DNA from 3 places in the Pantoea sp. X-Soil-TKNS-1280 genome. Region 1 is predicted to be linked to each of the others. Evidence: predicted binding sites of a transcription regulator. Region 1 holds the regulator's gene; each other region holds the start of a gene.

Region 1 (10,331 bases):
CAGCGCATCACGCACCTGACTGATATCATGTTGTCTCCCCAGCTCTGCCACGGGCTGCGCCGCATGCTGGCGGGCGGAGAAGGCTTGCTGTAGCTGGTCGAGCTGCTGTCGCTGTTGCTGCTGCTGGTTGCTCAACTGGGCGATGGCCTGCTCGCGCTCATCCAGTCGCGCAATATCGGCTTGCCAGCGCGCCAGATGTTCTCCCCATTCAGCAACGCTGGCTTGTTTGGTGCGCCACTGCTGCTGTTCATCCCAGATCTGTTGTAAGCGTTCACTCTCCTGTTGTTGCTGGTTAAGTGCGGCTCCGCTTTGTTGCAACACTTGCTGCTGCTGGGCTATCTGACGCTGTTGCTCGGTGATCTGCTGTTGCAGGGTGGCGATTTGCTGATCCAGCGGGATGACCTGCTCTGTCAGTAACGTTTCCAGTTGCTGTTGTCCGGCCTGCGCCTGATCTCGCGCCTGCTGTGCCGCCTGATAACGCACTTCACCCTGCTGCTGAGTGTCGAGTGCCTGTTGCTGCTGCGCCTGTAACTGCTGTGATTGCTGCGTCAGTGCCGCCAGTTCCTGGCGTAACTGTTCCCGCTGTTGCAGCTTATCGCGCAGTTTTTCCGCCGGTTCGGCGCGTGCCAGTCGCTGGCGTTCCGGTTCCGCCTGCTGCCAGGCACTTTCTGCGCTATATAGCGCCTGTTGCGCCTGCTGTTGTTCACTGCTCAGCTGCCGGGCCTGAGTTAACCACTGCTGCTGTTGCTGGGTGGTGATCAGCTGCTGGTTGAGTGCCTGTTCGCTGGCGCTGAGTTGTTCCAGTTGCGAAGTCAGTTCTGCCCGCCGGGTTTCATCGAGCAGCACCATGCCACCGGCACGGGCGCGCAGGGTATCCAGATCGGTACGCGCGATTTTGTAACGCTCAAAAATCTGCATCGAGATCTGTCCGTAGATCTCGGTGCCGGTCAGCTCTTCTAGCAGTTCGGCGCGTTCGCCTGGTTTAGCGTTGAGGAAGGCGGCAAATTGTCCCTGCGACAACATCATCGATCGGGTAAAACGGGCGAAGTCGAGGCCAGATAAGCTTTCAATCAGCCTGAGTTTGTCACCGACTTTATCGGCGACGATTTGGTTATCAGCGCAGCGTGCCAGTTCAACACGCGGAGCCTGCAATTTACCATCGGCCTGACCCCGGGCGCGGTTCTGGCTCCAGAAGGCACGCCAGGCTTCACCTTTGATTTCAAACTCCACCTCGGCCAGACATTCGGTGGCATCGCGGGTGATAAGTTCGTTCTGGGTTTGTGACAACACGCCGAGGCGGGGTGTCTGGTGATAAAGCGCCAGACAGATAGCATCCAGCAGGGTGGTTTTACCCGCCCCGGTGGCACCGGTAATGGCGAACAGACCATTGCTGGCAAAAGGTTCACGACGAAAATCGATAAACCACTCACCGCGCAGGGCGTTGAGATTTTTAAAACGCAGCGTCAGGATTTTCATGCGGAAGGGTTCTCCAGCGCGGCAAGGGTGGTGCGAAACAGTTGGGTGAGCCGCGCAGCCTGTTCCGTATCCAGATCTTCTTCCAGCGCCAGACGACGTGCAAATACCTCTTCAACCTGCAATTCGCTCAGGGTTTCATTATCCAGCCGTGCCAGGCTGCGGCTACGTTGCTCACGGCTGCGGCGTACCAGTAGCACGTCCACCGGTAAGCCTTCTGTCAGTTGCTCAATCCGTCGTTGCAGATCGCTGAGATGTTCCTGAGTGGTGATTTCAATGTCCAGCCACACCGGTTGTGATGCATCACTATCTTTAAAGGCGGCCAGCTGCTGTTCAATCTCTGCCAGCGAACCTTTGAGCATTTGCATTGGCTGAAACAGTGGAATGATCAGCGGTGTTACGGCATCGAGGCCTGTGCTGAAATCAAGCAGGAACACGCTTTTATCCCGACCCAGCTCATCAAAACTCAGCGGGATGGGGGATCCGCTGTAGCGAATATGGTCGCTGTCGGCAATGCGTTGTGCACGATGGATATGGCCGAGGGCGATGTAATCCGCGGCGGGAAAGGCCTGGGCCGGGAAGGCATCCAGGGTGCCGATATAGATATCGCGTACTGAATCACTTTTGGTCACCCCCACGGTAGTGAGATGGCCGGTGGCGATAATCGGCAGCTGGCCGCCCAACGCCGCGCGCTGTGCTTCAGCGGCGGCAAAGCAGTGCTGATAATGCTGCTCGATGGCTTCCAGTAGCGAAAGCTGTTTTTCCCGGCCGGATTGTCCGGCCTGGCTGCGCAAAATATCGCGTGGACGCAGATAAGGGATGGCGCACAGCACCGCCCCTGGCGAGCCGTCACGCTGTTTCAGCGTCAGGATCTGCTGCTCGCCCTGTGGCGTTGCGCTGGTGATCACCTGGGTATTCAGGCAGGCGAGCAGTTCACGGGATTCATTTAGCGTGGCTACCGAATCATGGTTACCGGCCAGCACAATCAGCTGGCAACCGCTGGCCTGTAAGGCCACCACAAAGCGGTTAAACATTTCACGCGCGTAACTCGGGGGTGAACCGGTATCAAACAGGTCACCGGCGATAATCAGTGCATCCACCTGATGCAGCTCAATTTGCTGGCGCAGCCAGTCGAGAAAGGCCTGATGTTCCGCCGCACGACTTTTGCTGTAAAAGAACTGGCCCAGATGCCAGTCCGCCGTATGAATGATGCGCATGGATGCTCCCTGCCAGATTTCGCGTTGGGCGATTATATACGGATGGGACTGCCACTGACATGCGTATTAGCCGATCAAATGTGCCGGAAAAATCATCAATTCCTCAGAAGTTAACTATTCAGCGCGGAAAAATATCAGAGGTGAAATAAAGGCTCACTGATAACGTAAGGAGATAAATATGTTTCCTGTTAACCGTAGCGAATCTGTAACCTCCACCTCCGCCATGGGTTCAGCACCCGATAGCCATGCTTTAGCTTCTGCGGCCGGGGACAATATTGTCGTGGTGGCGAATTCAGCACAGCGTATGGCTTCTGCGACCTCTCAATACGACACAGAAGCGCCCGTCACAATGGGGCCTGAAGAGTATGAAAAACTGATTTACGGCAGGGCAACGGGAAGAACATCGTCCTTATTGCCTTTCGGGGCCGGTGTCGTTCCTGCGGGTGATACTGCTGAGCTTTTCGCAACGTTTGTTACTACCAGAGGAAGAACGGTAGACGATGATGCGGTGGTTTATAACCGTGCTCCAGGTTGGGTTTTTATCGCCCATCCTCCTGTTGTTGGCCCCTCTCCGGCCTATTTAGCCTCGTTGCGGGAAGATTTCTTAGCGATGGTGCTGAACCCCGATTTTAATTATCGCGCTGAAAACTGCCTGCCGAACTACGGGGTAATGACAACAATATCAATGCCCTATGTTGAGGGTGCCGAACCCGGGAGTGCGCGCGCGCATTTCTTTTATCTTGATGCCTTCCGACCAAAAGATGTGAGCGCTTTCCTGCGCGATTTTTTCGATGCCATTATTTCCGCCAGCCAGAAAGTCACAACCCACGATGAAGCCATGGCTATAACGACCCTGATGAGTATGAATTATTACTGGGACCAGGCGGACGTCCCACCGGTATTTGCGGGTGATATTACGCAGGATGAGTTTATCAGCATGCGTGATCAGCTGCTGGCAACGGATAAGTTCTCTGCGCTGAAAGCACAGATGGCGGAAAAAGCGAAATCCTGCGAGAAGATGGAAGAATTAGTACGCCAGATGGATCTGAATGACCATCCTGAGGTATAAAATACGTCATTAACCCAGCTCTGGGGTAGCACCCTGCTGAGGGGCCGGGAAGGTCCACTTCCCTGCCTGGAAAAAATCATTTTTTCTTAATAGTTACCTGAGAAGCATATTCGTATGCTACCCGCCAAAAATCCTGTTTCTGCTGTCACATTTCTGTTTTTATACTCCAGAGCACCCGTTGGTTTTTTCATAAAAGTGTCATAAAACTGACGCATAATGACGCCGCAAATCTCAGTGACAGCCGTCATATCAGCAGGAGTAATAATGGCTAAGCGCATTTTGGTTGTGGAAGACGAAGCTCCCATCCGTGAAATGTTATGTTTCGTGCTGGAACAGAACGATTACCAGCCGATTGAGGCGGAAGATTATGACAGCGCAGTAGGGAAGCTGATTGAACCCTGGCCAGATTTGATTTTGCTGGACTGGATGTTACCCGGAGGTAGCGGTATCCAGTTTATCAAACACCTGAAGCGTGAAGCCATGACGCGGGATATCCCGGTGATGATGCTGACAGCGCGTGGTGAAGAGGAAGATCGCGTACGTGGTCTGGAAGTGGGCGCGGATGATTACATCACCAAACCTTTCTCCCCCAAAGAACTGATGGCCCGTATCAAAGCGGTGATGCGCCGTATTTCACCGATGGCAGTGGAAGAAGTGATTGAGATGCAGGGGCTGAGCCTCGACCCATCATCGCATCGCGTGATGTCAGAGACCACGCCACTGGAGATGGGGCCGACCGAGTATAAACTGCTGCACTTCTTTATGACGCACCCGGAACGCGTTTACAGCCGCGAACAGCTGCTGAACCATGTCTGGGGCACCAATGTGTATGTCGAAGATCGTACTGTCGATGTGCATATCCGTCGTTTACGTAAAGCGCTGGAGGTCTCCGGCCACGACCGCATGGTACAAACCGTACGTGGAACAGGGTATCGTTTCTCTGCCCGCTACTAAACGGAGTTTATACCGTGCTGGAACGACTCTCCTGGAAGAGATTATTGACCGAGCTGGTGCTGGCTTGTCTGCCGGCACTGATTCTCGGTTTGCTGTTTGGTTATCTTCCCTGGCTGCTGCTGGCTTCGGTACTGGGTGTGCTGTTATGGCACTTCTGGAACCTGATGCGGCTGTCGCACTGGCTGTGGGTTGATCGATCCATGACGCCACCCGGCGGGCGTGCCAGTTGGGAACCGTTGTTTTACGGTCTGTATCAAATGCAGTTGCGTAACCGCCGCCGCCGCCGCGAGTTAGGCAATCTGATCAAGCGTTTTCGCAGTGGTGCAGAATCGCTGCCGGATGCGGTGGTTCTGACCACGGAAGAGGGGGCTATTTTCTGGTGTAACGGTCTGGCACAGCAGCATCTCGGTCTGCGCTGGCCGGAAGATAACGGCCAGAACATCCTCAACCTGCTGCGTTATCCTGAGTTCTCCCGCTATATTCGCCAGCGTGATTTCAACAAGCCCCTGACACTGGTGCTGAATAATCAGCATCATATGGAGTTTCGCGTGATGCCTTACAGCGAAGGCCAGTGGCTGATGGTGGCGCGCGATGTCACGCAAATGCACCAGCTGGAAGGCGCACGACGTAGCTTCTTTGCCAACGTGAGCCATGAACTGCGCACGCCGCTCACCGTGTTGCAGGGCTACCTTGAAATGATGAACGATTCGGTAATGAACGAACGTTCGCGCAATAAAGCGTTGCAAACCATGCAGGAGCAAACCCGGCGTATGGATAGCCTGGTGAAACAACTGCTGACGCTTTCGCGCATTGAGGCCGCTCCCGCCATTGATCTGAAAGAGACCGTTGATGTGCCAACCATGCTGCTGCTGTTGCAGCGTGAGGCGGAGACCCTCAGCCAGGGACGACACGAGATTCACTTCCACACTGACCCGCACCTCAAAGTGCTCGGCAATGATGAGCAACTGCGTAGCGCAATCTCCAATCTGGTGTACAACGCGGTGAACCATACACCGGAAGGTACGCGGATTGATATCAGCTGGCTGCGGAGTAAGCAGGGTGCGGAGTTTAAGGTGTGCGATAACGGGCCGGGTATCAGTGCTGAACATCTGCCCCGTCTCACCGAACGTTTTTATCGGGTGGATAAAGCACGCTCACGCGCCACCGGGGGAAGCGGGCTGGGACTGGCGATCGTGAAACATGCTCTCGGCCACCACAATGCGCGGCTTGAGATCAGCAGTGTGCCGCATCAGGAGACGAGCTTCAGCTTTATCCTGCCACCAAGGTTGATTGTCGCCAGTGGGATACGGGAGAATGTGGCGCAATAACTGTCACGGAAATCCCGCATGAAATCGTTGCTGCTGTTCATTTTGCTGTCGTTCTCTGTCCTGGCACAGGGGCAACAAACCATGCTGGCTGGCAATCTGAGTAGTGTGGGTTCCGATACCCTTGGTTATCTGATGACGCTGTGGGGTGAGGATTTCAGCCGCCAGTCGCCCGGTGTGAATGTGCAGGTACAGGCGGCGGGATCATCAACCGCTCCCACGGCGCTGGCTGCCGGGGCGGCGCAACTCGGTCCGATGAGCCGGCCAATGCAGGCAGACGAGCGCCAGCTGTTTACTGCCCGCTACGGTTACCCGCCGCTGGCAGTGCCGGTGGCGATGGATGCGCTGGTGGTGGTGGTGAATCAGGACAACCCGCTGACGCGCATCGAACCGCAGCAACTTGATGCGTTGTTTTCGGTGACGCGTTTATGTGGTGCACCACATGCCGCACAGCGCTGGGGCGATGTGGGGCTGACGCTTCCCGGCTGGGAAACGCGCAGCATCCAACGTTATGGACGTAACTCAGCTTCCGGCACCTGGGGTTTCTTCAAGCAGCAGGTGCTGTGTAAAGGTGATTTCCGTGCCGATGTATCCGAATTTCCCGGTTCCGCAGCGGTGGTGCAGGCCGTGGCGGCGACGCCCAACAGTATCGGCTATGCCAGCTTTGGTTTTCATCTGAGTGGGGTAAAAACCTTACCGGTGGTGACTGCCAGTGGCGACAGTGTGATGCCTGATGCTGAGTCTATCCGCAGCGGGCGCTATCCGTGGTCTCGTCCTCTTTATCTCTACATCAACAAAGCGCCCGGCAAACCTTTGCCACCGCTGGTATCCGCATTTCTGCACCAGGTATTGTCGCCACAGGGACAGCGTCGCGTCAGTGAGGCAGGCTACCTGCCGCTGTCAGATAGCCAGATGGCGCTGGCGCGGGCGGCCATTGAGGGGAATTGAAGAACGTGCATCGCAACATGAATTTTCTTCATGTCACCTGAATTTTCTTCGTTTGCCCAATTTTACTTAGCATGTCACTCTTCTTAGCCATATAGCCATCCAGATGGCTAAAAATAACCGGACGAAATTATTACCTGACGCAACCATGCGTTTACGGCTTTAGCCAGGAGTGATCATGCAACGAGTTACCGCCCCGTTCCGCGCCGATACCGTCGGCAGTTTTCTGCGTCCCGCTGCGATCAAGCAGGCGCGTGAGCAGTTTGCTCAGGGTGAGATTGATGCCGCCCAGCTGCGCCAGGTAGAAGATGAGGCCATCCGCCATGTCGTGGAGCAGCAGCGGGCTAATGGCCTGAAAGTGGTGACTGATGGTGAGTTCCGTCGTGCATGGTGGCACTTTGACTTCTTTGACAGTCTGCTGGGCGTGGAGCGTTACGAAGCCGAGCAGGGCATTCAATTCAACGGCGTCCAGACCAAAGCGCGTGGCGTCAAAGTGACTGGCAAAGTGGCGTTTAACCCCAATCACCCGATGCTGGAACATTTTCGCTTCCTGCAAAGCATTGCCGGTGATGCGGTACCGAAGATGACCATCCCCAGCCCGAGCGTGCTGCACTTCCGTGGTGGCCGTAAAGTGATCGATGCCACCGTCTATCCGGATCTGAAAGACTATTTCGCCGATCTGGCGCAGACCTACAAAGATGCCATCAAGGCGTTTTACGCTGCGGGCTGCCGTTATCTGCAACTGGATGATACCGTCTGGGCCTACCTGTGCTCGGTGGATCAGCAACAGCAGATCCGTGAACGTGGCGAAGATCCACAGGAACTGGCGCACATCTACGCTCAGGTGCTGAATACGGCGCTGGAAGGTAAACCGGCGGATCTGACCGTGGGACTGCATGTGTGTCGTGGCAACTTCCGTTCAACCTGGATCTCGGAAGGCGGCTATGAGCCGGTGGCTGAAATCCTGTTTGGCGGCGTGAATATCGATGCTTTCTTCCTCGAATATGATAACGAGCGTTCAGGTGGTTTTGAGCCGCTGCGCTTTATTAAGCCGGGCCATCAACAGGTGGTACTGGGCCTGATTACCACCAAAACCGGTGAGCTGGAAGATCCGGCACAGGTGAAAGCGCGTTTGCAGGAAGCGGCGCAATTCGTCAGCCTGGAGCAAATTTGTCTCAGCCCGCAGTGTGGTTTTGCCTCCACTGAAGAGGGTAACAGCCTGAGCGAAGAGCAGCAGTGGCAAAAAATTCGCCTCGTGGTCGATATCGCCAATCAGGTATGGTGATGCTGTAAAGTTGTGCAAACAGGCGCGTAAATCGCGCCTTTTGTGCATCGTAAAGGGAAGTTTTGCGTGAATATCTCTCGCGCTGTGGAAAGTTTAAGCAAATCATCTGATGCGTTATCGACCTTATCTATATTGATTCACTGCTTTTTACTTGATTCGTGCTATATCCTTCTGGTTTTCCGATCCCGTATTGCCTTTCTTCGCTATAAACGTTTTACTACGGCCCGTTGTCAATCCATCCCTCTGTGAACAGAAGAAAAGCAGTTTAAATCACCTGCGCTTTGAGTATACGGCGAGCATAACGCACTGGCATTGCCTGATAAGTCGTTGTTTTTAGCGCGGTCAGGGGACAACACGAACCCAACTTCCACCGCAACATCAGTTACAGGCAGTACAGAAGTTTATGACATATCGTTTAACCCCGAAGGATATCCTCGCGCTGGGCTTCATGACGTTTGCCCTGTTTGTCGGCGCAGGAAACATCATTTTCCCACCGATGGTCGGTATTCAGTCTGGCGAACACGTCTGGACTGCCGCTATTGGTTTTCTGATTACCGCGGTAGGTCTGCCGGTGATGACCGTCATCGCCCTGGCGCGTGTGGGCGGCGGTATCGATGCCCTTAGCTCACCGATTGGCAAAGCCGCCGGTCTGCTGCTGGCGACCGTGTGCTATCTGGCTGTGGGCCCGCTATTCGCGACGCCGCGTACCGCAACCGTATCCTTTGAAGTGGGCATTGCCCCGCTGACCGGTGATGGCGCGCTGCCGCTGTTTATCTACAGCCTGATCTACTTCTCGCTGGTAATCGTCATTTCCCTCTATCCGGGCAAATTGCTGGATACCGTGGGTCATTTCCTGGCACCGCTGAAAATTGTTGCGCTGACGGTGCTGGGCATCGCTGCGCTGCTGTGGCCTGCCGGTGGTCTCTCTCCGGCGACGGCGGATTATCAGCGTGCAGCCTTCTCCAGCGGTTTTGTTAACGGCTATCTGACCATGGATACGCTGGGCGCGCTGGTGTTCGGTATTGTTATCGTCAACGCAGCCCGTTCACGCGGTGTGGAAGATGCGCGCCTGCTGACCCGTTACACCATGCTGGCGGGGGTCATCGCCGGTGTCGGTCTGACGCTGGTTTATCTCTGCCTGTTCAAGCTGGGTTCAGACAGTGGCGCGATTGTTGATCAGAATGCCAACGGCGCGGCGATTCTGCATGCTTATGTACAACAGACTTTCGGCGGCATGGGCAGCTTCTTCCTGGCTGCGCTGATCTTCGTGGCCTGTATGGTAACGGCTGTTGGCCTGACCTGTGCCTGTGCAGAATTTTTTGCGCAATACCTGCCGTTATCGTATAAAGCCCTGGTCTTTATCCTCGGTCTGTTCTCTATGGTGGTGTCGAACCTCGGCCTGAGCCATCTGATCCAGATTTCGATTCCGGTGCTGACGGCCATTTATCCGCCGTGCATCGTGCTGGTGGTGCTGAGCTTCACCCTGAGCTGGTGGAACAAAAGCAGCCGTATTATCGCTCCGGCGATGTTGGTCAGCCTGCTGTTCGGTATTATTGATGCCATCAAAACCACCAGTTTTAAAGACGCGCTGCCGTTATTCAGTCAGCACCTGCCGCTGGCCGATCAGGGACTTTCCTGGTTGCCGCCTTCGCTGGTGATGCTGCTGATCGCGGCGGTGGTGGATCGCGTAAAAGGACGCGAACAAGTCGCCGTTCACCAGTAAGCGACATTGCTGTTAATTTCGACCACGGGCCTGCCCGTGGTTTTTTCATTTGCAAGGTACTGTTGTTATGCAAGAAACCAATAAGCTCAAACGCGGACTGAGCACGCGCCATATCCGTTTTATGGCGCTGGGGTCAGCGATTGGCACCGGGCTGTTTTATGGCTCGGCTGATGCCATCAAAATGGCCGGTCCCAGCGTGTTGCTGGCGTATATCATTGGCGGCGCGGTGGCTTATGTCATCATGCGTGCGCTGGGCGAGATGTCGGTCAACAATCCGCAGGCCAGTTCATTTTCGCGCTATGCGCAGGATTATCTTGGCCCGCTGGCCGGTTACATCACC
Region 2 (10,331 bases), 1.0 Mb from region 1:
TCTGTCACGCAAAGTTAAGCTGAATTGCAAAATTGATAAGTCTGTAATGGCAGGCGTGGTCATCCGTGCGGGTGATCTGGTGATTGATGGCAGCGTTCGCGGCCGTCTTGAGCGTCTGGCAGACGCCTTGCAGTCTTAAGGGGACTGGAGCATATGCAACTGAATTCCACCGAAATCAGCGAACTGATCAAGCAGCGCATTGCTCAGTTCAATGTCGTGAGCGAAGCTCACAATGAAGGTACTATTGTTTCTGTAAGTGACGGTATCATCCGCGTACACGGCCTGGCCGATGTGATGCAGGGTGAGATGATTGCCCTGCCGGGTAACCGTTACGCTATCGCCCTGAACCTCGAGCGTGACTCTGTAGGTGCGGTGGTGATGGGTCCGTATGCTGACCTCGCCGAAGGCATGAAGGTTAAGTGTACTGGCCGTATTCTGGAAGTGCCGGTTGGTCGTGGCCTGCTGGGTCGCGTTGTGAACACCCTGGGTGCTCCAATCGACGGTAAAGGCGCAATCGAAAACGACGGCTTCTCGCCGGTTGAAGTGATTGCTCCGGGCGTTATCGATCGTCAGTCTGTTGATGAGCCAGTTCAGACTGGTTACAAATCTGTCGATGCGATGATTCCAATCGGCCGTGGCCAGCGTGAGCTGATCATCGGTGACCGTCAGACCGGTAAAACGGCAATGGCTATCGACGCCATCATCAACCAGCGCGATTCAGGCATCAAATGCGTGTACGTCGCGATCGGTCAGAAAGCTTCTACCATCTCTAACGTGGTACGTAAGCTGGAAGAACACGGTGCACTGGCTAACACCATCGTGGTTGTGGCTTCTGCTTCTGAATCTGCTGCACTGCAATACCTGGCACCGTATGCCGGTTGCGCAATGGGCGAATACTTCCGTGACCGTGGTGAAGATGCGCTGATCGTATACGATGACCTGTCTAAGCAGGCTGTTGCTTACCGTCAGATTTCTCTGCTGCTCCGTCGTCCGCCGGGTCGTGAAGCGTTCCCTGGCGACGTGTTCTACCTCCACTCTCGTCTGCTGGAGCGTGCATCACGCGTTACCGCTGATTACGTTGAGCGTTTCACCAATGGTGAAGTGAAAGGTAAGACCGGTTCTCTGACTGCACTGCCGATCATCGAAACCCAGGCGGGTGACGTTTCTGCGTTCGTTCCGACCAACGTGATTTCAATCACCGATGGTCAGATCTTCCTGGAATCTAACCTGTTCAACTCCGGTATTCGTCCGGCAGTTAACCCGGGGATCTCAGTATCTCGTGTGGGTGGTGCAGCGCAGACCAAGATCATCAAGAAACTGTCCGGTGGTATCCGTACCGCTCTGGCGCAGTATCGTGAACTGGCGGCGTTCTCTCAGTTTGCTTCTGATCTGGACGATGCAACCCGCAAACAGCTGAGCCACGGTCAGAAAGTGACCGAGCTGCTGAAACAGAAACAGTATGCGCCGATGTCAATCGCGCAGCAGGGTCTGGTGCTGTTTGCCGCAGAGCGTGGCTTCCTGAACGACGTTGAGCTGGCAAAAATTGGTAGCTTTGAAGCAGCGCTGCTGGCGTTTGCAGACCGCGACCACGCCGAGCTGATGGCTGAAATCAACCAGTCTGGTAACTTCAACAACGAAATCGAAGAGAAGCTGAAAGGCCTCCTCGAAACGTTTAAAGCAACCCAGTCCTGGTAATGTCTGGCGGCTTGTCTGAAAAGGCAGGCCGCAAGGCTTTGAGGAGAAGCTAATGGCCGGCGCAAAAGAAATACGATCCAAAATCGGAAGCGTGAAAAACACGCAGAAGATTACCAAAGCAATGGAAATGGTCGCCGCCTCCAAGATGCGTAAAACGCAGGAACGCATGGCGGCCAGTCGTCCGTATGCAGATACCATGCGCAAAGTGATTGGTCACCTTGCGTTAGGCAATCTGGAATACAAGCACCCTTACCTGGATGAGCGTGACGTTAAGCGCGTCGGCTACCTGGTCGTTTCGACTGACCGCGGGCTTTGTGGTGGTTTGAACATTAACCTGTTCAAAAAAGTGCTGGCAGAAATGAAAGCCTGGACTGATAAAGGCGTACAGAGCGATCTGGCGATTATCGGTTCCAAAGGGCTGGGTTTCTTCGGCTCTGTGGGTGGCAACATCGTGGCGCAGGTTACAGGCATGGGCGATAAGCCTTCACTGTCTGAATTGATCGGCCCGGTAAAAGTGATGTTGCAGGCTTATGATGAAGGCCGCATCGACAAGCTGTATGTCGTCAGCAACAAGTTTAATAACACCATGTCTCAGACTCCGACCATTACCCAACTGCTGCCGTTACCGCCAGCGGAAGGTGAAGAAGAGATGAAGGCGAAGACCTGGGATTACCTGTACGAACCCGATCCGAAAGCGCTGCTGGATACCCTGCTGCGTCGTTATGTCGAATCGCAGGTTTATCAGGGTGTGGTGGAAAACCTGGCCAGTGAGCAGGCCGCACGTATGGTTGCGATGAAAGCTGCAACCGATAACGGCGGAAATCTGATCAAAGAGCTGCAGTTGGTTTACAACAAAGCTCGTCAGGCCAGCATCACCCAGGAACTTACCGAGATCGTCTCGGGGGCCTCCGCGGTTTAACCAGGTTTGGAATTAGGTAGAGGATTCAAGATGGCAGCTGGAAAGATTGTCCAGATTATCGGCGCCGTAGTTGACGTCGAATTCCCTCAGGACGCAGTACCGCAAGTGTACAGCGCCCTTGAGGTTAAGAATGGTGATGCTCGTCTGGTGCTGGAAGTTCAGCAGCAGCTGGGTGGTGGCGTGGTTCGTACCATCGCCATGGGTACTTCTGACGGCCTGAAGCGCGGTCTGGAAGTTACCGACCTGAAAAAACCGATCCAGGTACCGGTTGGTAAAGCAACCCTCGGCCGTATCATGAACGTGCTGGGCGAGCCGATCGACATGAAAGGCGACCTGAAAGAAGAAGACGGCAGCGCAGTAGAGGTTTCCTCTATTCACCGTGCAGCACCTTCTTATGAAGAACAGTCTAACTCGCAGGAACTGCTGGAAACCGGCATCAAGGTTATCGACCTGATGTGTCCGTTCGCTAAGGGCGGTAAAGTCGGTCTGTTCGGTGGTGCGGGTGTAGGTAAAACCGTAAACATGATGGAGCTGATCCGTAACATCGCGGCTGAGCACTCAGGTTACTCGGTATTTGCCGGTGTGGGTGAGCGTACTCGTGAGGGTAACGACTTCTACCACGAAATGACTGACTCCAACGTTATCGATAAAGTAGCGCTGGTGTATGGCCAGATGAACGAGCCGCCGGGTAACCGTCTGCGCGTAGCACTGACCGGTCTGACCATGGCGGAAAAATTCCGTGATGAAGGCCGTGACGTACTGCTGTTCATCGACAACATCTATCGTTACACCCTGGCCGGTACAGAAGTCTCTGCACTGCTGGGTCGTATGCCTTCAGCGGTAGGTTATCAGCCGACTCTGGCTGAAGAGATGGGTGTGTTGCAGGAGCGTATTACCTCCACCAAGACCGGTTCAATCACTTCCGTACAGGCCGTTTACGTTCCTGCGGATGACTTGACTGACCCGTCTCCGGCGACCACCTTCGCCCACCTGGATTCAACTGTAACCCTGAGCCGTCAGATCGCTTCGCTGGGTATCTACCCGGCCGTTGACCCGCTGGATTCCACCAGCCGTCAGCTGGATCCGCTGGTTGTTGGTCAGGAGCACTACGATGTAGCGCGTGGCGTACAGTCACTGCTGCAACGTTACCAGGAACTGAAAGACATTATCGCCATCCTCGGTATGGACGAGCTGTCTGAAGACGACAAACTGCTGGTGGCACGTGCGCGTAAGATTCAGCGCTTCCTGTCTCAGCCGTTCTTCGTTGCTGAAGTGTTCACCGGTTCTCCAGGTAAGTACGTATCGCTGAAAGACACCATCCGTGGCTTCAAAGGCATCATGGAAGGTGAATTCGACCATCTGCCAGAGCAGGCTTTCTACATGGTTGGCGCGATCGACGAAGCTGTGGAAAAAGCGAAGAAACTGTAATTTCGGTTTCCCGGGAGGAATGATATGGCTATGACTTATCACCTGGATGTGGTCAGCGCGGAGCAACAAATGTTCTCCGGTCTGGTGCAGAAGATCCAGGTGTCAGGTAGCGAAGGTGAGCTGGGTATTTTCCCAGGTCACGCCCCGCTCCTGACTGCCATCAAGCCTGGTATGATTCGCATCGTTAAACAGCACGGCGAAGAGGAGTACATCTACCTCTCTGGCGGCGTGCTGGAAGTACAGCCGAGTAGCACCACCGTGCTGGCCGACACTGCGATTCGCGGTGAAGACCTGGACGAGGCGCGCGCGCTGGAAGCGAAACGTAAAGCAGAAGAGCACATGAGCAGCAGCCACGGTGATGTGGACTATGCGCAGGCCTCTGCCGAACTGGCGAAAGCTATCGCGAAACTGCGTGTAATCGAGCTGACCAAAAAAGCGATGTAATCAGGCTTTATGCGTCACGAAATGCCAGCCCTTTGGGCTGGCATTTTTTTTCCCTGCAATTTCCTGCCTGCACATTTCTGTCACACCGCGACATCCTCTAATTTCGATCCGAGAAAAATGTAGTAATCTCAGGGGTAAACCTTAAACTTTCGAAAGCTAAAACAGAGTCAGGATGGTTATGTCTACAACTGCGATGAGTGTGGTGATTCTTGCTGCTGGCAAGGGCACCCGTATGTATTCCGATCTCCCCAAAGTTCTGCATACCCTGGCAGGAAAACCGATGGTTCAGCATGTGATTGACGCCGCCACCGGGCTGGGCGCACAGCAAATCCATCTGGTGTATGGTCATGGCGGTGATCAACTCAAAGCGCAACTTGCCGGGAACACCCTGAATTGGGTACTTCAGGCACAGCAGCTGGGAACCGGACACGCGATGCAGCAGGCGGCTCCTTATTTCGCCGATGACGAAGATATTCTGATGTTGTACGGCGATGTGCCGCTGATCTCGCAGGAAACTTTGCAGCGTCTGCGCGCTGCCAAACCAGCTGGCGGCATTGGGCTACTGACGGTAGTTCTCGACAATCCCACCGGCTATGGTCGCATCGTACGTGAACACGACACCATCACCAGCATCGTGGAACAAAAAGATGCTTCGGCAGAACAGCTGAAAATTCAGGAAATCAACACCGGTATTCTGGTTGCCAATGGCGGCGACCTCAAACGCTGGCTGTCGCAGTTAAACAATAACAATGCGCAGGGCGAGTTCTACATTACTGACATTATTGCCATGGCACATCAGGAAGGGCGTCTGATTCAGGCAGTACATCCGGCACGTATCAGTGAAACCGACGGTGTGAACAACCGCCTGCAACTGGCTGCGCTGGAGCGTGCATATCAGACTGAGCAGGCCGAGAGATTGTTGCTGGCAGGTGTGATGCTGCGTGATCCAGCACGTTTCGATCTGCGTGGCACGCTGAAACATGGTCGCGATGTCGAAATTGATACCAATGTGATCATCGAAGGTAACGTGACGCTGGGCGATCGGGTGAAAATCGCGGCGGGTTGCATCATCAAAAACAGCGTGATCGCTGACGATTGTGAAATCAGCGCGTATTCGGTGATCGAGGATGCCAGTCTGGCTGCGGCCTGCACCGTTGGCCCCTTTGCTCGTCTGCGCCCCGGAAGTGAACTGGGGGAGAAGGCGCACGTTGGCAACTTCGTGGAAATGAAAAAAGCCACCCTCGGTAAGGGATCTAAAGCCGGTCACCTCTCGTATCTTGGCGACGCAGAGATTGGTGACGATGTGAATATCGGCGCGGGCACCATTACCTGTAATTACGATGGTGCGAACAAATCCAAAACCATCATTGGTGACAACGTGTTTGTTGGTTCCGATACTCAGCTGGTGGCTCCGGTCACTGTCGCCAGTGGCGCAACTATCGCCGCCGGCACCACGGTAATGAAAGACGTTCCCGCCGCCGTTCTGGTCTACAACCGTAAAGAACAGAACCAGAAAGCAGGCTGGCAGCGCCCGGAAAAGAAAAAGTAATTTTTAATGGCCGACAAAGATCGGCCTGTTAGCAGTAACTATAACTACATCCCCACTCTCTACAAGGCTCGGGGAACCGGCACTGCCGGATATCAGGTCAGATGACAACGCAATGGCCGAAAGCCATGAAGTCAGGAAACTATTATGTGTGGAATTGTTGGTGCAGTAGCACAGCGCGACATTGCAGAGATTCTGCTGGAAGGTCTGCGTCGTCTCGAATATCGCGGTTACGATTCGGCTGGTCTGGCCGTCGTTGACGCCCAGGGCCATGTGACGCGTCTGCGTCGTCTCGGCAAAGTGCAGAAGCTGGCAGAGGCGGCGGAAGAACAGCCGTTGATTGGTGGCACCGGTATCGCTCACACCCGCTGGGCAACGCATGGTGAACCCTCAGAAGCGAATGCGCATCCGCATATTTCTGAGCACATCATCATTGTGCATAACGGCATCATTGAGAACCATGAGCCGCTGCGTGCACAACTGATTGAACGCGGCTACCAGTTTGCCTCAGAAACCGACACCGAAGTGGTGGCGCATTTGGTGCACTGGGAGCAGAAGCAGGGCGGTTCGCTGCGTGAAGTGGTATTGCGGGTCATTCCGCAGCTGCGTGGTGCTTATGGCATGGTGATCATGGACAGCCGCGATCCGTCGCTGCTGGTGGCTGCCCGTTCCGGTAGCCCGCTGGTGGTCGGTCGTGGCATGGGCGAAAACTTTATCGCCTCTGATCAGTTGGCATTGCTGCCGGTGACGCGTCGCTTCATCTATCTGGAAGAGGGCGATATCGCTGAGATCACTCGCCGCGACGTGACGATTGTCGATCGCAGTGGCAAACCGGTTAATCGCGCCGAGATCGAATCCAATGTGCAATACGATGCTGGTGACAAAGGCGTGTATCGTCATTACATGCAGAAAGAGATTTATGAACAGCCGATGGCGATCAAAAACACCTTAACCGGTCGTTTCAGCCACGGTGAGGTCGATCTCAGTGAACTGGGCCCGCAGGCTGAAACCCTGCTGAGCAAAGTTGAGCATATCCAGATTATCGCCTGCGGCACGTCGTACAACTCCGGTATGGTGTCGCGTTACTGGTTCGAGTCACTGGCCAACATTCCCTGTGATGTCGAAATCGCTTCTGAGTTCCGCTATCGCAAATCTGCGGTACGTAAAAACAGCCTGCTGATCACGCTGTCGCAGTCAGGTGAGACGGCAGATACGCTGGCCGCGCTGCGTCTGTCGAAAGAGCTGGGCTACCTCGGTTCGCTGGCGATCTGTAACGTCGCGGGTTCGTCGCTGGTACGGGAATCCGATCTGGCGCTGATGACCAAAGCGGGCACCGAAATCGGTGTGGCTTCCACCAAAGCCTTTACCACGCAGCTTACGGTATTGCTGATGCTGGTGGCGAAACTGGGTCGTCTGCACGGTATGTCTGCCGACACCGAGCACGACATTGTGCACGCGTTGCAGGCGCTGCCGAGCCGTATTGAGCAGATGCTGGCGCAGGACAAGGTGATCGAAAGTCTGGCAGAAGGTTTCTCTGACAAACACCACGCCCTGTTCCTTGGCCGTGGCGATCAGTACCCGATTGCTATGGAAGGGGCACTGAAGCTCAAAGAGATCTCCTACATCCACGCGGAAGCCTATGCTGCCGGTGAGCTGAAGCACGGGCCGCTGGCGCTGATTGATGCCGATATGCCAGTGATTGTGGTGGCACCGAACAATGAGTTACTGGAAAAGCTGAAGTCTAATATTGAAGAGGTGCGCGCGCGCGGTGGTCTGCTGTACGTGTTCGCCGATCAGGATGCGGGTTTCAGCGACAGCGAAGGCATGAAGATTATCTCACTGCCGCACGTAGAAGAGGTGATTGCGCCGATCTTCTATACCGTGCCGCTGCAACTGCTTTCGTACCATGTGGCGTTGATTAAAGGTACTGATGTTGATCAGCCACGTAACCTGGCGAAATCAGTTACTGTCGAATAATCAGTAAGAAAAGCGGGGCCTGTCAGGTCCCGCTTCATTTTTAAACGATGTCATAAAACTGTCATATTTCGTACATTTGACTGTAATCAAACTGTCCTATTTTCCCTCCAGCAGCAATCAATGACTCCTACTAAAATGGCATAGAGCCTGATTTTTTTAACTCCCCTGGAGGGAACATGACACTGATGCGTAGCACCGTAGCCCGAATCCTCGCCGCCACCTTCGCAGTAAGCGCGGTCTCTGCTTTTGCAGCAACCGATCTGACTGGCGCAGGCGGGACGTTCCCGGCACCGGTTTATGCCAAGTGGGCAGCAGAATACCAGCAAGCCACCGGTAGCAAAATCAACTATCAGGGTATTGGTTCTTCAGGCGGCGTGAAGCAAATCATCGCCAAAACCGTCGATTTCGGTGCGTCAGATGCGCCGATGAAAGATGAAGATCTGCAAAAAAATGGCCTGTTCCAGTTCCCGACCGTAATCGGTGGCGTGGTACTGGCAGTTAACATCCCTGGTATTAAATCTGGTCAGCTGACCCTCGACGGCAAAACCGTTGGTGACATCTACCTGGGTAACATCAAAAAGTGGAACGATCCGGCAATCACCAAGCTGAATCCGGGCGTGAAACTGCCTGACACCAATATCAACGTGGTACGCCGCGCTGATGGTTCCGGTACTTCTTTCGTTTTCACCAGCTACCTGTCTAAAGTGAACGAAGAGTGGAACAGCAAAATCGGTAAAGGTAACACCGTAAACTGGCCGACCGGTCTGGGCGGTAAAGGTAACGACGGCGTGGCTGCATTCGTTCAGCGTCTGCCGGGTTCAATTGGCTACGTAGAATATGCGTATGCTAAGCAGAACAACCTGACCTATACCAAACTGATGGATGCTGACGGTAAAGCGGTATCGCCGAGCGAAACCAGCTTCTCTAACGCGGCGAAAGGCGCGAACTGGAGCGAAACCTTTGCTCAGGACCTGACTTTCCAGAAAGGCGCAGATGCATGGCCGATCTCCTCTACCACGTTCATCCTGGTTTACAAAGATCAGGCGAATGCTGAGAAAGGTAGCGAAGTGCTGAAGTTCTTCGACTGGGCTTACAAACACGGTTCTAAAACGGCGACCAGCCTGGATTACGCCGCTCTGCCAGACAGCGTAACCGCGCAGATCCGTTCTGCCTGGAAAGCCAATATCAAAGACAGTTCAGGCAAAGCGCTGTTCGAATAACTGATAGACCTGGCCAGCTGCAATGCTGGCCTACCCAATGGGCGGCATGATGATCATGTCGCCCTGTCATTCCCTGAGAACAGAGACTTCTATGGCTGCCACTAAGCCGACGTTTAAAGCCCCTGGCAAACAAGGTGACATGATTTTCGGCGCGCTGGTTAAACTCTCCGCGCTGATTGTGTTGTTGCTGCTGGGTGGCATCATCGTCTCCCTGATTTTCTCCTCCTGGCCCAGCATCCAGAAATTTGGCTTCTCCTTCCTGTGGACCAAAACCTGGGATGCGCCTAATGAACAATTTGGTGCGCTGGTGCCGATTTACGGCACTGTCGTGACCTCACTGATTGCGTTGATCATCGCCGTTCCGGTGAGCTTTGGTATTGCCCTGTTCCTGACGGAACTGGCACCAGGCTGGCTGCGTCGCCCACTTGGTACGGCGATTGAACTGCTGGCGGCCATCCCCAGTATCGTTTACGGCATGTGGGGCCTGTTTATTTTCGCACCGCTGTTTGCGCAATATTTCCAGACGCCGGTGGGTGACATCATGTCGAATATCCCGATCGTCGGCGCGTTGTTTTCCGGCCCGGCCTTTGGTATCGGCATCCTCGCCGCAGGTGTGATCCTGGCCATTATGATCATCCCTTATATCGCTTCGGTGATGCGTGATGTGTTTGAGCAGACGCCGGTGATGATGAAAGAGTCAGCCTATGGTATCGGCTGCACCACCTGGGAAGTGATCTGGCGCATCGTGCTGCCGTTCACTAAAAACGGGGTTATCGGTGGCGTGATGCTCGGCCTGGGTCGTGCCTTGGGTGAAACCATGGCGGTCACCTTTATTATCGGTAACACCTACCAGCTCGACAGCGCTTCGCTGTTTATGCCAGGCAACAGCATCACCTCGGCGCTGGCGAACGAATTCGCTGAAGCGGAATCCGGCGTGCATGTGGCGGCACTGATGGAACTGGGGCTGATCCTGTTTGTTATCACCTTTATCGTGCTGGCGATCTCCAAACTGATGATCCTGCGTCTGGCGAAGAGTGAAGGAGCCCGTTCATGACAACGATTGAATTGCAGGCGCGCGCCGAGCTGGAAGCCTCACGTCGTA
Region 3 (10,331 bases), 1.9 Mb from region 1:
GCCAGGCCACCGCCCGCAATCAATACATCAGCCTGCAATGTTTGCAGTGGGAACGCACGGGCGGGCTGAGAGGAGAAAATTTGCATCATTTCATTCCTGTAGCTCTGAAGCTAAGATTAAATTTTTGACCGCCACAGGGTGACTTATGTCTTCTCAACCCAATCAAAGCCTGATTGACGGTATTCGCTGTCTGCAATATCTGGTCTCCAGTGGCAAAGCCGTAGGCTGCCGTGAGCTGGCGCGCCAGATGGGGATGAACAGCACACGGGTAAACCGTCTGCTGATGACCATGGCCGCTATCGGCCTGACGATGCAGGACGAACATCGCCGCTATTTGCCCGGACCGGGTGTTCACGCGCTGGCGGCCCAGGCAATACGTGGCTCGTCGCTGTTTGCCCAGGCGTTGCCGCAGCTGGAGGCACACGCGCCGCGTGACATCGTGGTGGCATTGGGTGTGCTGTGGGAGGATCAGGTGATCTATATCTGGCACTCGGAGCCTGGCGAGCGCACCAGCACCAGCCAGGCGCTGGCGGGATTCCATATGCTGCCAGCCTGGCAGTCGGTAATTGGTGTCTCGCTGCTGGCGGCGGAAAGCGACGAAGCGCTGCGACCGCGCTTCAGTGATGAGCAATGGACGCAGCTGGCCCCGTTGCTGGCACGTAAACGGTCGCAGGACACCCTCATCTGGCATCGTGATGATGGCGAAGTCAGCATGGCGCAGCCGATTAACAATAACCGTGCGGCACTGGCTTTCGCCAAAATCTGGCAGACGGATGAAGCGCATCTCAGCCAGCGGCTGGCGCAGTTGCAGGCGCTGGCCGGGCGTATGATCAGTGCGCGCTGACATGGTCAATTTTCCCGACGATAAATAGATAGCTGGCGATACCAATGGCAGCCAGCACGGCAATAAAGGCCAGTGCCGGGGCAAAATTATCGCCATCAATTAGCGCGCCAATGGCAATCGGCACCACAATCGAGGAGAGCGCGCCGGTAAAGTTGAACACCCCTCCGGCGAGACCGATCAAATGGCGGGGTGCCAGCGCGGTGACAAAGACCCAGGTGATGGTGGCCAGCCCATTGCCAAAGAAGGCGACAGACATAAACAGCATGATCAGGGTCGCGTTATCGGTGTAGTTGGCCCCGAGGATAAACAGCGTCAGAAACAGCCCGAGGATCACCGGCAGCTTGCGCGCTACGCTGGCAGAGACGCCGCGTCGCATCATACGATCGGAGGCGAATCCCGCCAGCAACACGCCGCAAAAGGCCGCAAAGTAGGGCACCGCCGCCACGTAGCCGCTCTTAATAAATCCCATATGGCGATACTCCACCAGGTAAGTTGGGAACCAGGTGAGGAAGAACCAGAAGGTGGCGGAGATGGTGAACTGGCCGATATAAATGCCCACCAGTTTGCGGCTGCGGAACATGTGCGCGAGATCCTGCCAGCGGGCGCGTGGCTGGCTGGCGTGTTGACGGCTTTCCAGCAGTGCGCCATTGCTGCGCAGATAATTCAGCTCGGCATCTGAAACGCCTTTATGTTCGGTCGGTTCACGATAGAGCAGGTACCACACCAGCGCCCAAATCATGCCTGCGACACCGGTGATCACAAACAAACCGCGCCAGCCAAAGACATCCTGCACATGGAACAACAGTGGCGTCATACAGGCGAGGCCGACAAACTGCGCCGAAGAATAAATACCAATGGCGCTGGCGCGTTCCTGTTCCGGGAACCAGCTGGAAATCACCCGGTTATTTGCGGGCATCACTGGTGCTTCAAACGCACCGACGCCCAGACGTAAACCAAACAGCGCGAGGAAACTACCGGCAAAAGCGTGTAGTGTCGTCACCAGTGACCAGATAAATAGCCCGACGCCGTATACCAGCCGTGCGCCCAGACGATCTATCAGGAAACCGCCGGGGATCTGCAACGCGGCGTAAATCCAGCCAAAGGCAGAGAAGATCAACCCCATTTCCAGCGGGGTGAAACGCAGTTCGCCCGCCATCGCCGTGGCGGCGACCGACAGATTGGTGCGGTCCATGTAATTGATGATGATGTTGATAAACACCAGACCCAGCATCAGAAAGCGGGTGCGTCCGGCGCGGATGCCCGCGGTAGCTTGGGTTATTGGCTGCTCTGTCATCGTGGACTCTCCCGGAGGTCAGAGTGTTTCTTTAATAGAAACATTTGTGCGGAAATTCAGCGAATAAACATCGGTTATTTTGTGATCGCGGAGACGATAAAACAGCAGAGTGCCCGAACTTTTAGCAGAATCAAAACTCAGACCATCACGCATGGTAATGTGTAGCGGGCTTCGCCATAGTGGCGGCCTTAGAACTGACTCTTCAAGGAGGACTTCCGTGAAACTGAAAGCACTGGCGCTGGCCGCCGTAATGAGCGCAGGCGCATTGCCTGGTATGGTTCTGGCGGGTGAATTGCCGAACGGACCGCATGTGGTCACCTCAGGACAGGCCAGCGTGGAGGCCCGTCCGGATATCGCTACGCTTTCGATTGTGGTGAATGTTTCATCGAAAGATGCAGCAGATGCGAAAAAACAAGCCGACAGTCGCGTCGCGCAATATTTTGATTTCCTGCAAAAAAACGGTATCGAAAAGAAAGATATTGATGCCGCTAATCTCAGCACTCAGCCAGAGTACGATTACACCAAAGAGGGTAAATCGGTGCTGAAAGGCTATCGCGCGGTGCGTCAGGTGCAGGTGACGTTGCGTCAGCTGGAGAAGCTGAATGAGTTGCTGGATGGGGCGCTGAAATCCGGCCTGAACGAAATCCGTGCCGTGGACCTCGGTGTGGCACACCCGGAAACCTACAAAGACCAGGCACGCAAAGCCGCAATCGCCAATGCGACGCAACAGGCGGCGGCGCTGGCCGAAGGCTTTAACGCCAAACTGGGTCCGGTGTATAGCATCCGTTATCACGTTGCTAACTACCAGCCGATGCCGATGGCGCGCATGTTTAAAGCCTCAGCCGCAGAAGCGGATACCTCAGCACAACAGACCTATGAGCAGCAGAGCATTCACTTTGACGATCAGGTGGATGTGGTGTTCGATATCAAACCGAACGCACAGTGATGTTTGCGTAGCGGCGCGATTTATCGCGCAATCGCGTGCGCGTTGTGGCAAAACCACGCGCGATAAATCGCGCCGCTACGAATTCGCTCAGGTTATTAGGCGGCCAGGTCGTCCTGGCGCAGTACGCGATGTCCGTGCGCAATCAGTGCGTCAGTCACGCGGCGCATCAGACGGCTTTCCGGCGCGAAACGGTGCCAGTACAGCATACGGCGCTGGTACAGACCGGGCGTCAAATCAACCAAATCTCCGCTCGCCAGCTCACGCTCAATTTGCAGATGCGGGATCATACAGCAGGTCGAACCCTGGCGTGCCAGCTGCACAAAGGCTTCGGACGAGTTAACAATATGGCAGGGCACGCTGCCCGGCGACAAGTCGAAATTCTGCTGCAGAAAAGCCTGATGCATATCATCCAGATGGTCAAAGGCGATGGCCGGTGCCTTCAGCAACGCTGAACGGGTCACACCATTGGGAAAGTAGCGATCGGCAAATTCAGGTGAAGCCACGAACAGATAGTCGAGCGCGCCCAGCTGGTCCACCAGGCAACTCGGCAGTGGCTGCGGCTGAATACTCACTGCGCCTACCACTTCGCCGCGACGTAAACGTTCCTGAGTACGGGTTTCATCCTCAACCTGGATATTCAGGCGCACCGGCGAATCTGCCAGCACATCCTTCAGCGCGGGCAGCAACCAGGTTGCCAGACTGTCGGCGTTCACCGCCAGCGATAACAGCAGCGGCGTGGTGCCACCATTTTCATCACCCAGCCATTCCTCTTCCAGCAACTCCACCTGATGCAATAACGCCAGCAGCTTCTGCCCCTGCTCAGTCGGACGCGGCGGCACGGTTCGTACCAGCAGCGGCTGGCCGAATAAATTCTCCAGCTGTTTAATACGCTGCGATACCGCCGATTGCGTAATGCAAAGTTTCTGCGCGGCGCGCTCAAAGCCGCGCTCACGAATCACAGCATCCAGCGCCTGAAGCGTTCGATAATCCGGGCGTTTCATTCTTGTTCTCTCTCGTTCAGGGTGGAGGTTACTATGCCACAAAAATGTAAAAGATGGTTTTTGTGGACTGAGTTACAAAGCCTTTAACAGCCGCGCATTTTTATGCCGCCTTGTTTTATACTACGCGCACCTCGTTGTCGCACAGGTTTTAAACATACCATGACCCAGGATGAACTGAAAAAAGCGGTAGGTTGGGCAGCACTGCAATATGTGCAGCCGGGCACCATTGTTGGCGTTGGCACGGGTTCAACCGCCGCCCACTTTATTGATGCTTTAGGCTCGATTAAGCATCAAATCGAGGGTGCGGTTTCCAGTTCGGAAGCCTCAACGCAGAAGCTGAAATCCCTTGGCATTCACGTATTTGATCTGAATGAAGTGGACTCGCTGTCGGTTTACGTTGATGGCGCTGATGAGATCAATCCACAAATGCAGATGATCAAAGGCGGTGGTGCGGCGCTGACGCGTGAGAAAATTGTCTCGGCGGTGGCTGAGAAATTTATCTGCATTGCTGATGCGTCGAAAGAAGTGGATGTGCTGGGCCACTTTCCGCTGCCCGTTGAAGTCATTCCCATGGCGCGTTCCTATGTGGCGCGTGAACTGGTGAAGCTGGGCGGCTTGCCGGAATACCGTCAGAACGTGTTGACCGATAATGGCAACATTATTCTCGACGTGCATAATCTTCGCATTCTCGACCCGATCGCGCTGGAAAAAGCCATCAACGCGCTGCCTGGCGTGGTGACCGTCGGGTTATTTGCGGCGCGTGGTGCGGATATCGCCCTGATCGGCACTGCCGATGGCGTAAAAACCATCAAGAAATGATCTGTCCGGCGCTCTCGTAGCGCCGCTTATTTCCATACGCAAAACATCTTTTCTTCGTATGCTGAAATTCGGTGACTTATGTCACAAAATAGTCATCAACAGCAGGTTCATTCTTCGCTCCGGGCGCATATCCCGATTTTGTACGGCATTGTGCTGCCCCAGCACTGACGCGTGCTGGGGCGGAGGCAATCGATTGTCTTGCTGCAATCGAATTTTTTGATATTTTGACAGAAGGCTGGCTTATGGCAGCCCTCGTTGAATTCTGAATAGGGTCGGGAAATGGCAGAGTTATCACTGGAAAAAGACAAGATTAAGTTCCTGCTGGTGGAAGGTGTCCATCAGAGCGCGCTGGATAATCTGCGTGCGGCAGGTTACACCAACATCGAATTCCACAAAGGTGCACTGGATGCGGAGACGCTGAAGTCCTCCATCCGCGATGCGCACTTCATTGGTATCCGTTCCCGTACCCAACTGACCGAAGAGATTTTCGCTGCGGCTGAGAAACTGGTCGCGGTAGGCTGCTTCTGTATCGGCACCAATCAGGTCAACCTGAATGCAGCGGCAAAACGCGGTGTACCGGTGTTCAACGCCCCGTTCTCCAACACCCGTTCGGTGGCGGAGTTGGTGATTGGTGAAATGCTGCTGATGCTGCGTGGCATCCCGGAAGCGAACGCCAAAGCACATCGCGGTATCTGGAATAAAATTGCGTCGGGTTCCTACGAAGCGCGTGGCAAAAAGCTGGGCATCATTGGCTATGGCCACATCGGCATGCAACTGGGCGTGCTGGCTGAGAGCCTCGGCATGCACGTGTTCTTCTACGATATCGAGAGCAAGCTGCCGCTGGGCAATGCGACTCAGGTGCGCCATCTTTCTGATCTGCTGAACATGAGCGATGTGGTCAGCCTGCATGTGCCGGAAACGCCATCCACACAGAACATGATCAGTGCTGCCGAACTGGCAATGATGAAACCGGGTGCGCTGCTGATTAACGCCGCACGTGGTACGGTGATTGATATCCCAGCGCTGTGCGATGCTTTGTCGAACAAACATCTGGCGGGTGCAGCAATTGACGTATTCCCGACTGAGCCGGCGACGAACAGCGATCCGTTTAACTCACCGCTGTGTGAATTTGATAACGTGATTCTGACGCCGCATATCGGCGGTTCGACTCAGGAAGCGCAGGAAAACATCGGCCTGGAAGTGTCTGGCAAGCTGGCGAAGTATTCGGACAACGGTTCTACGCTGTCTGCGGTGAATTTCCCGGAAGTGTCGCTGCCGATGCATGCTGCCAGTGCCAGCCGTCTGCTGCACATCCACGAAAACCGCCCGGGCGTGCTGACCGCCATCAACCAGATTTTTGCTGAGCAGGGCATCAACATTGCCGCCCAGTATCTGCAAACATCTCCGCTGATGGGTTATGTGGTCATCGATATCGATGCCGAGCAGGATGTAGCGGACAAAGCGCTGCAACTGATGAAGGCGATTCCTGGTACCATCCGCGCACGTTTGCTGTACTGATTTAACATCGCGCTGCTGCATATCTTTGTAGCGGCGCGATTTATCGCGCCAATCACCACTGCCACAGCTTTGACGGTGTCATCACCGCAGGCAAGGGCACATCCCATGCCGCGACCGGCAACGCTTCCACGCACTGGCAATCATGCGCTATCCCGATGGGCAGGACACCATGTTGCTGCCAGTTTTGCAGGGTGCGATCGTAAAAACCCTTACCCATACCCAGACGCTGCCCGCTATGGTCGAACGCCACTAACGGCACCATGATCACATCCAGTTGATCGAGCGTTGCCATGCGGGTGATATCCAGCGGTGGCTCGGGGATACGCAATTTGTTCGGGCTAAGCGGGGTGTCTGGCGTATAGCGCAGGAAGATCAGGTTACCAGGTGAAAAGGGGTGCAGCACCGGCAGATACACCTGTTTTTTCTGTTGCCAGAGTTTGGCGATCAACGGGCGTGTATTCAGCTCACCATCAACGGAAAGAAACAGGGCGATGCGTTGGGCATTGCTGATTGGGGCAAAATTGATGGCGTGCTCTGCCAGCAAATCGGCAGCTTGTTCCTGCTGTTCAGCCGTGAGATTGCGGCGCAAATGGCGTACGTGTTGACGAATGTCTTGTCGGTCGCGTAGTGAGGGTTCAGACATGATATCCCCGGCAATGTCGGCTGTTGCCAGCCACTATATCACGCGTACCGGGGGATTACAGATGTGGAACTAAGTGGAGATCTCCGAGATGCCGCCGTAGGCTGTAACCCTTGAACCCTTGGTTCAAGGTGAATGTGTCGTCGCAACTATCAGGCTTCTCGGACGGACCGAGCATGCTCACAAGTTACGGAGCGCCACATTCTGTGGTAATGAAATATCGGCTCAGGGGACTGGCCCACATGCAAACATCTCAGAGAAAATTTACTTCACCGTTACTGTATCACGATAACCATGAAGTGTTATTCAAACTTTGTGCCCTGGCGATCAGTTATGCGACCTTGCTCAACTAATGCTTGTTCAATGGTCTGCTGCAGCATACGGATACGTTGTTCCATATTGGCTGCATAGTCGCGCGTTTTACCTTTCTCTTGTGCCAGCTCGTGGCAAATGTTTAACGCGGCGATGAACACCAGCTGCTCTGTATTTGTGACTCTAGTGCGAACTTTTAAATCTTGCAACCGTTGATTGAGGTCCTCAGCTGCCAGATTCAGCGCATCTTGCTGTTCAGGCGGACAATTCACTCTCAATGAACGACCAAAAATCTGAATATCTACCGGTTGTGCAGACATGCCACCTTCCTGACTGATTACTTCGCCCGCATCTCCCTTAGCAGTCAATGGCTTGGGAGGTGCGCAACTATATAGACCCGCGTGATAAGTTACAACCCCTTTTCTGGAAACCCTGAGGCACCTGGTGGTAGCATAACACGAACTTATTCTGCCAACGACGACGAAAGCTTATGTCTTTACAGAACGCAACGCCCACTTACAACGCGCTGGCTACGGCGCTTTCCCAGCAGGGCGTGGGAATGACCCCGGCCGAAATGCACGGCCTGATTTGCGGCATCCTGTGTGGTGGCAACCAGGATAACAGCTGGAAGACGCTGGTGCACGATCTCACCAACGAAGGCATGGCTTTTTCGCAAAGCCTGTCGCAGCCGTTACAGGCGTTACATGAAAGCCTGGCCAACACGCTGGATGAAGAGGGTTTCCTGTTTCAGCTGATGCTGCCTGACGATGATGACATTACGGTGTTCGATCGTGCCGATGCACTGGCAGGATGGGTAAACCATTTCCTGCTCGGCCTGGGGGTGACGCAACCGAAACTGGACAAAGTCACGGGCGAAACCGGTGAAGCGATTGATGACCTGCGCACCATCGCTCAACTGGGCTATGACGAAGATGAAGATCAGGAAGAACTCGAACAATCACTTGAAGAAGTGATTGAATACGTTCGTGTTGCCGCATTGCTGTGCCACGACACCTTCAACCAGCCGCAGCCACCCACTGCACCTGAAGTGAAGAAGCCAACGCTACACTAAGCGCGTCATTCCGGGTACTACCGTGCCCGCTTTTCAACAGGGAGTGCAAACATGATTACACTGGAAACCTTCCAGCAACGTCGTCAGGCGCTGATTGCCCGTATGGCGCCCGGTAGTGCCGCATTGATTTTTGCCGCGCCTGAAGTGACGCGCAGCAACGACAGCGAATATTCCTTCCGCCAGAACAGTGATTTCTGGTATTTCACCGGCTTCAACGAGCCGCAGGCGTTGCTGGTGCTGATCAAAAGCGACGACACCCACAATCACAGCGTGCTATTCAACCGCGTGCGCGACCTCACCGCAGAAATCTGGTTTGGCCGTCGCCTGGGGCAGGAAGCGGCACCGGCGAAACTGGGTGTCGATCGCGCATTGCCGTGGGATGACATTGGCGAGCAGCTGTATCAACTGCTGAATGGCCTGGATGTGGTGTATCACGCGCAGGGGCTGTATGCCGAGGCTGACACGCTGGTATTCGGCGCACTGGAGAAACTGCGTCGCGGCTTCCGTCAGAACCTGAGCGCCCCCGCTACCGTCACTGACTGGCGTCCGTGGGTACATGAGATGCGCCTGTTTAAAGGGCCGGAAGAGATTGCCATTCTGCGTCGCGCCGGTGAGATCAGCGCACTGGCGCATACCCGTGCGATGCAGGCTTGCCGCCCGGGGATGTTCGAATATCAGCTGGAAGGCGAAATCCACCACGAATTCAATCGCCACGGCGCACGTTTTCCTTCCTACAACACCATCGTCGGTTCCGGCGAAAACGGCTGCATCCTGCATTACACCGAAAATGAGTGCGAGATGCGTGATGGCGATTTGGTGCTGATCGATGCGGGTTGTGAATTTCACGGTTATGCCGGTGACATCACCCGTACTTTCCCGGTGAACGGCAAATTCAGCGAGCCACAGCGTGCCATTTACGACATCGTGCTGGCCTCGTTGTACAAAGCGCTGGCGCTGTTCCGCCCGGGTATCAGCATCCATGATGTGAACGAGGAAGTGGTTCGCATTATGGTGACTGGCTTGGTTGAACTGGGTGTGATGGAAGGCGAAGTGGACGCACTGATTGCGGAACAGGCGCATCGCCAGTTCTTTATGCACGGGCTGAGCCACTGGCTGGGGCTGGATGTGCACGACGTCGGCCATTATGGCACCCCGAGCCGCGACCGCATTCTGGAACCTGGCATGGTGCTGACCATCGAACCCGGTCTGTATATTGCGCCGGATGCCAAAGTCCCGGCACAGTATCGCGGTATCGGCATTCGTATTGAGGATGACATCGTGATCACTGCCGAAGGCAACGAGAATCTCACCGATAGCGTGGTGAAAGATGCCGACGCAATTGAAGCCTTAATGGCGGCGGCGCGCCAGGCATGACTATTCTGATTGCAGGCGGCGGCATGACCGGCGCCACGCTGGCGCTGGCCATATCCCATCTGACGCAGGGAAAACTGCCGGTGACGCTGATTGAACGCAGCGAACCGGACAGCCGTGCTCATCCTGGATATGACGGACGCGCCATCGCGCTGGCGGCAGGGACCTGCCAGCAACTGGCGGAGATTGATCTGTGGCGTTCGTTGCAGGATTGCGCCACGCCGATCACCCACGTCCATGTTTCTGACCGTGGTCATACTGGCTTTGTTTCGATGCAGGCGGCGGATTACCAGTTACCGGCACTGGGCCAGGTGGTGGAGCTGTTCGATGTCGGGCAACGCCTGTTCCAGCGGCTGAAAAGCGCACCGGGCGTGACGCTACGTTGCCCGGCGCATGTCACGGCGGTGTCACGCAGTGCTGATAGCGTGCAGGTCACGCTGGACAGCGGCGAACAGCTGGATGGTGCGCTGCTGGTGGCAGCAGACGGCTCACGTTCACCGTTGGCGGCCTCCTG

The links. Region 1 encodes PhoB, which activates phosphate uptake and scavenging genes when phosphate is short. Its sites were predicted from a motif close to CTGTCATAAAACTGNCNNAT; they were not measured.
Region 2: the regulator PhoB is predicted to act here: its motif matches at 8,057-8,076, upstream of pstS (phosphate ABC transporter substrate-binding protein PstS).
Region 3: the regulator PhoB is predicted to act here: its motif matches at 4,983-5,002, upstream of serA (phosphoglycerate dehydrogenase).

Annotation. Positions count from the first base shown of each region.
Region 1 covers NZ_AP035962.1:1,050,128-1,060,458, forward strand. Annotated here, with positions in the region: gene AC6I8X_RS04790 (AAA family ATPase) at 1-1,476, opposite strand, end outside; gene sbcD (exonuclease subunit SbcD) at 1,473-2,690, opposite strand; gene AC6I8X_RS04800 (hypothetical protein) at 2,869-3,759, shown strand; gene phoB (phosphate response regulator transcription factor PhoB) at 4,024-4,713, shown strand; gene phoR (phosphate regulon sensor histidine kinase PhoR) at 4,728-6,041, shown strand; gene AC6I8X_RS04815 (PstS family phosphate ABC transporter substrate-binding protein) at 6,060-6,986, shown strand; gene AC6I8X_RS04820 (cobalamin-independent methionine synthase II family protein) at 7,162-8,268, shown strand; gene brnQ (branched-chain amino acid transporter carrier protein BrnQ) at 8,672-9,991, shown strand; gene proY (proline-specific permease ProY) at 10,059-10,331, shown strand, end outside.
Region 2 covers NZ_AP035962.1:6,076-16,406, forward strand. Annotated here, with positions in the region: gene atpH (F0F1 ATP synthase subunit delta) at 1-139, shown strand, start outside; gene atpA (F0F1 ATP synthase subunit alpha) at 154-1,695, shown strand; gene atpG (F0F1 ATP synthase subunit gamma) at 1,748-2,614, shown strand; gene atpD (F0F1 ATP synthase subunit beta) at 2,645-4,042, shown strand; gene AC6I8X_RS00055 (F0F1 ATP synthase subunit epsilon) at 4,067-4,486, shown strand; gene glmU (bifunctional UDP-N-acetylglucosamine diphosphorylase/glucosamine-1-phosphate N-acetyltransferase GlmU) at 4,665-6,035, shown strand; gene glmS (glutamine--fructose-6-phosphate transaminase (isomerizing)) at 6,180-8,009, shown strand; gene pstS (phosphate ABC transporter substrate-binding protein PstS) at 8,186-9,229, shown strand; gene pstC (phosphate ABC transporter permease PstC) at 9,321-10,283, shown strand; gene pstA (phosphate ABC transporter permease PstA) at 10,280-10,331, shown strand, end outside.
Region 3 covers NZ_AP035962.1:3,475,263-3,485,593, reverse strand. Annotated here, with positions in the region: gene AC6I8X_RS16165 (FAD-dependent oxidoreductase) at 1-86, opposite strand, end outside; gene AC6I8X_RS16160 (IclR family transcriptional regulator) at 146-844, shown strand; gene AC6I8X_RS16155 (MFS transporter) at 831-2,138, opposite strand; gene AC6I8X_RS16150 (oxidative stress defense protein) at 2,356-3,084, shown strand; gene AC6I8X_RS16145 (LysR family transcriptional regulator ArgP) at 3,180-4,085, opposite strand; gene rpiA (ribose-5-phosphate isomerase RpiA) at 4,245-4,904, shown strand; gene serA (phosphoglycerate dehydrogenase) at 5,184-6,422, shown strand; gene AC6I8X_RS16130 (5-formyltetrahydrofolate cyclo-ligase) at 6,475-7,065, opposite strand; RNA gene ssrS (6S RNA) at 7,142-7,325, opposite strand; gene zapA (cell division protein ZapA) at 7,365-7,694, opposite strand; gene AC6I8X_RS16115 (YecA/YgfB family protein) at 7,865-8,446, shown strand; gene pepP (Xaa-Pro aminopeptidase) at 8,498-9,820, shown strand; gene ubiH (2-octaprenyl-6-methoxyphenyl hydroxylase) at 9,817-10,331, shown strand, end outside.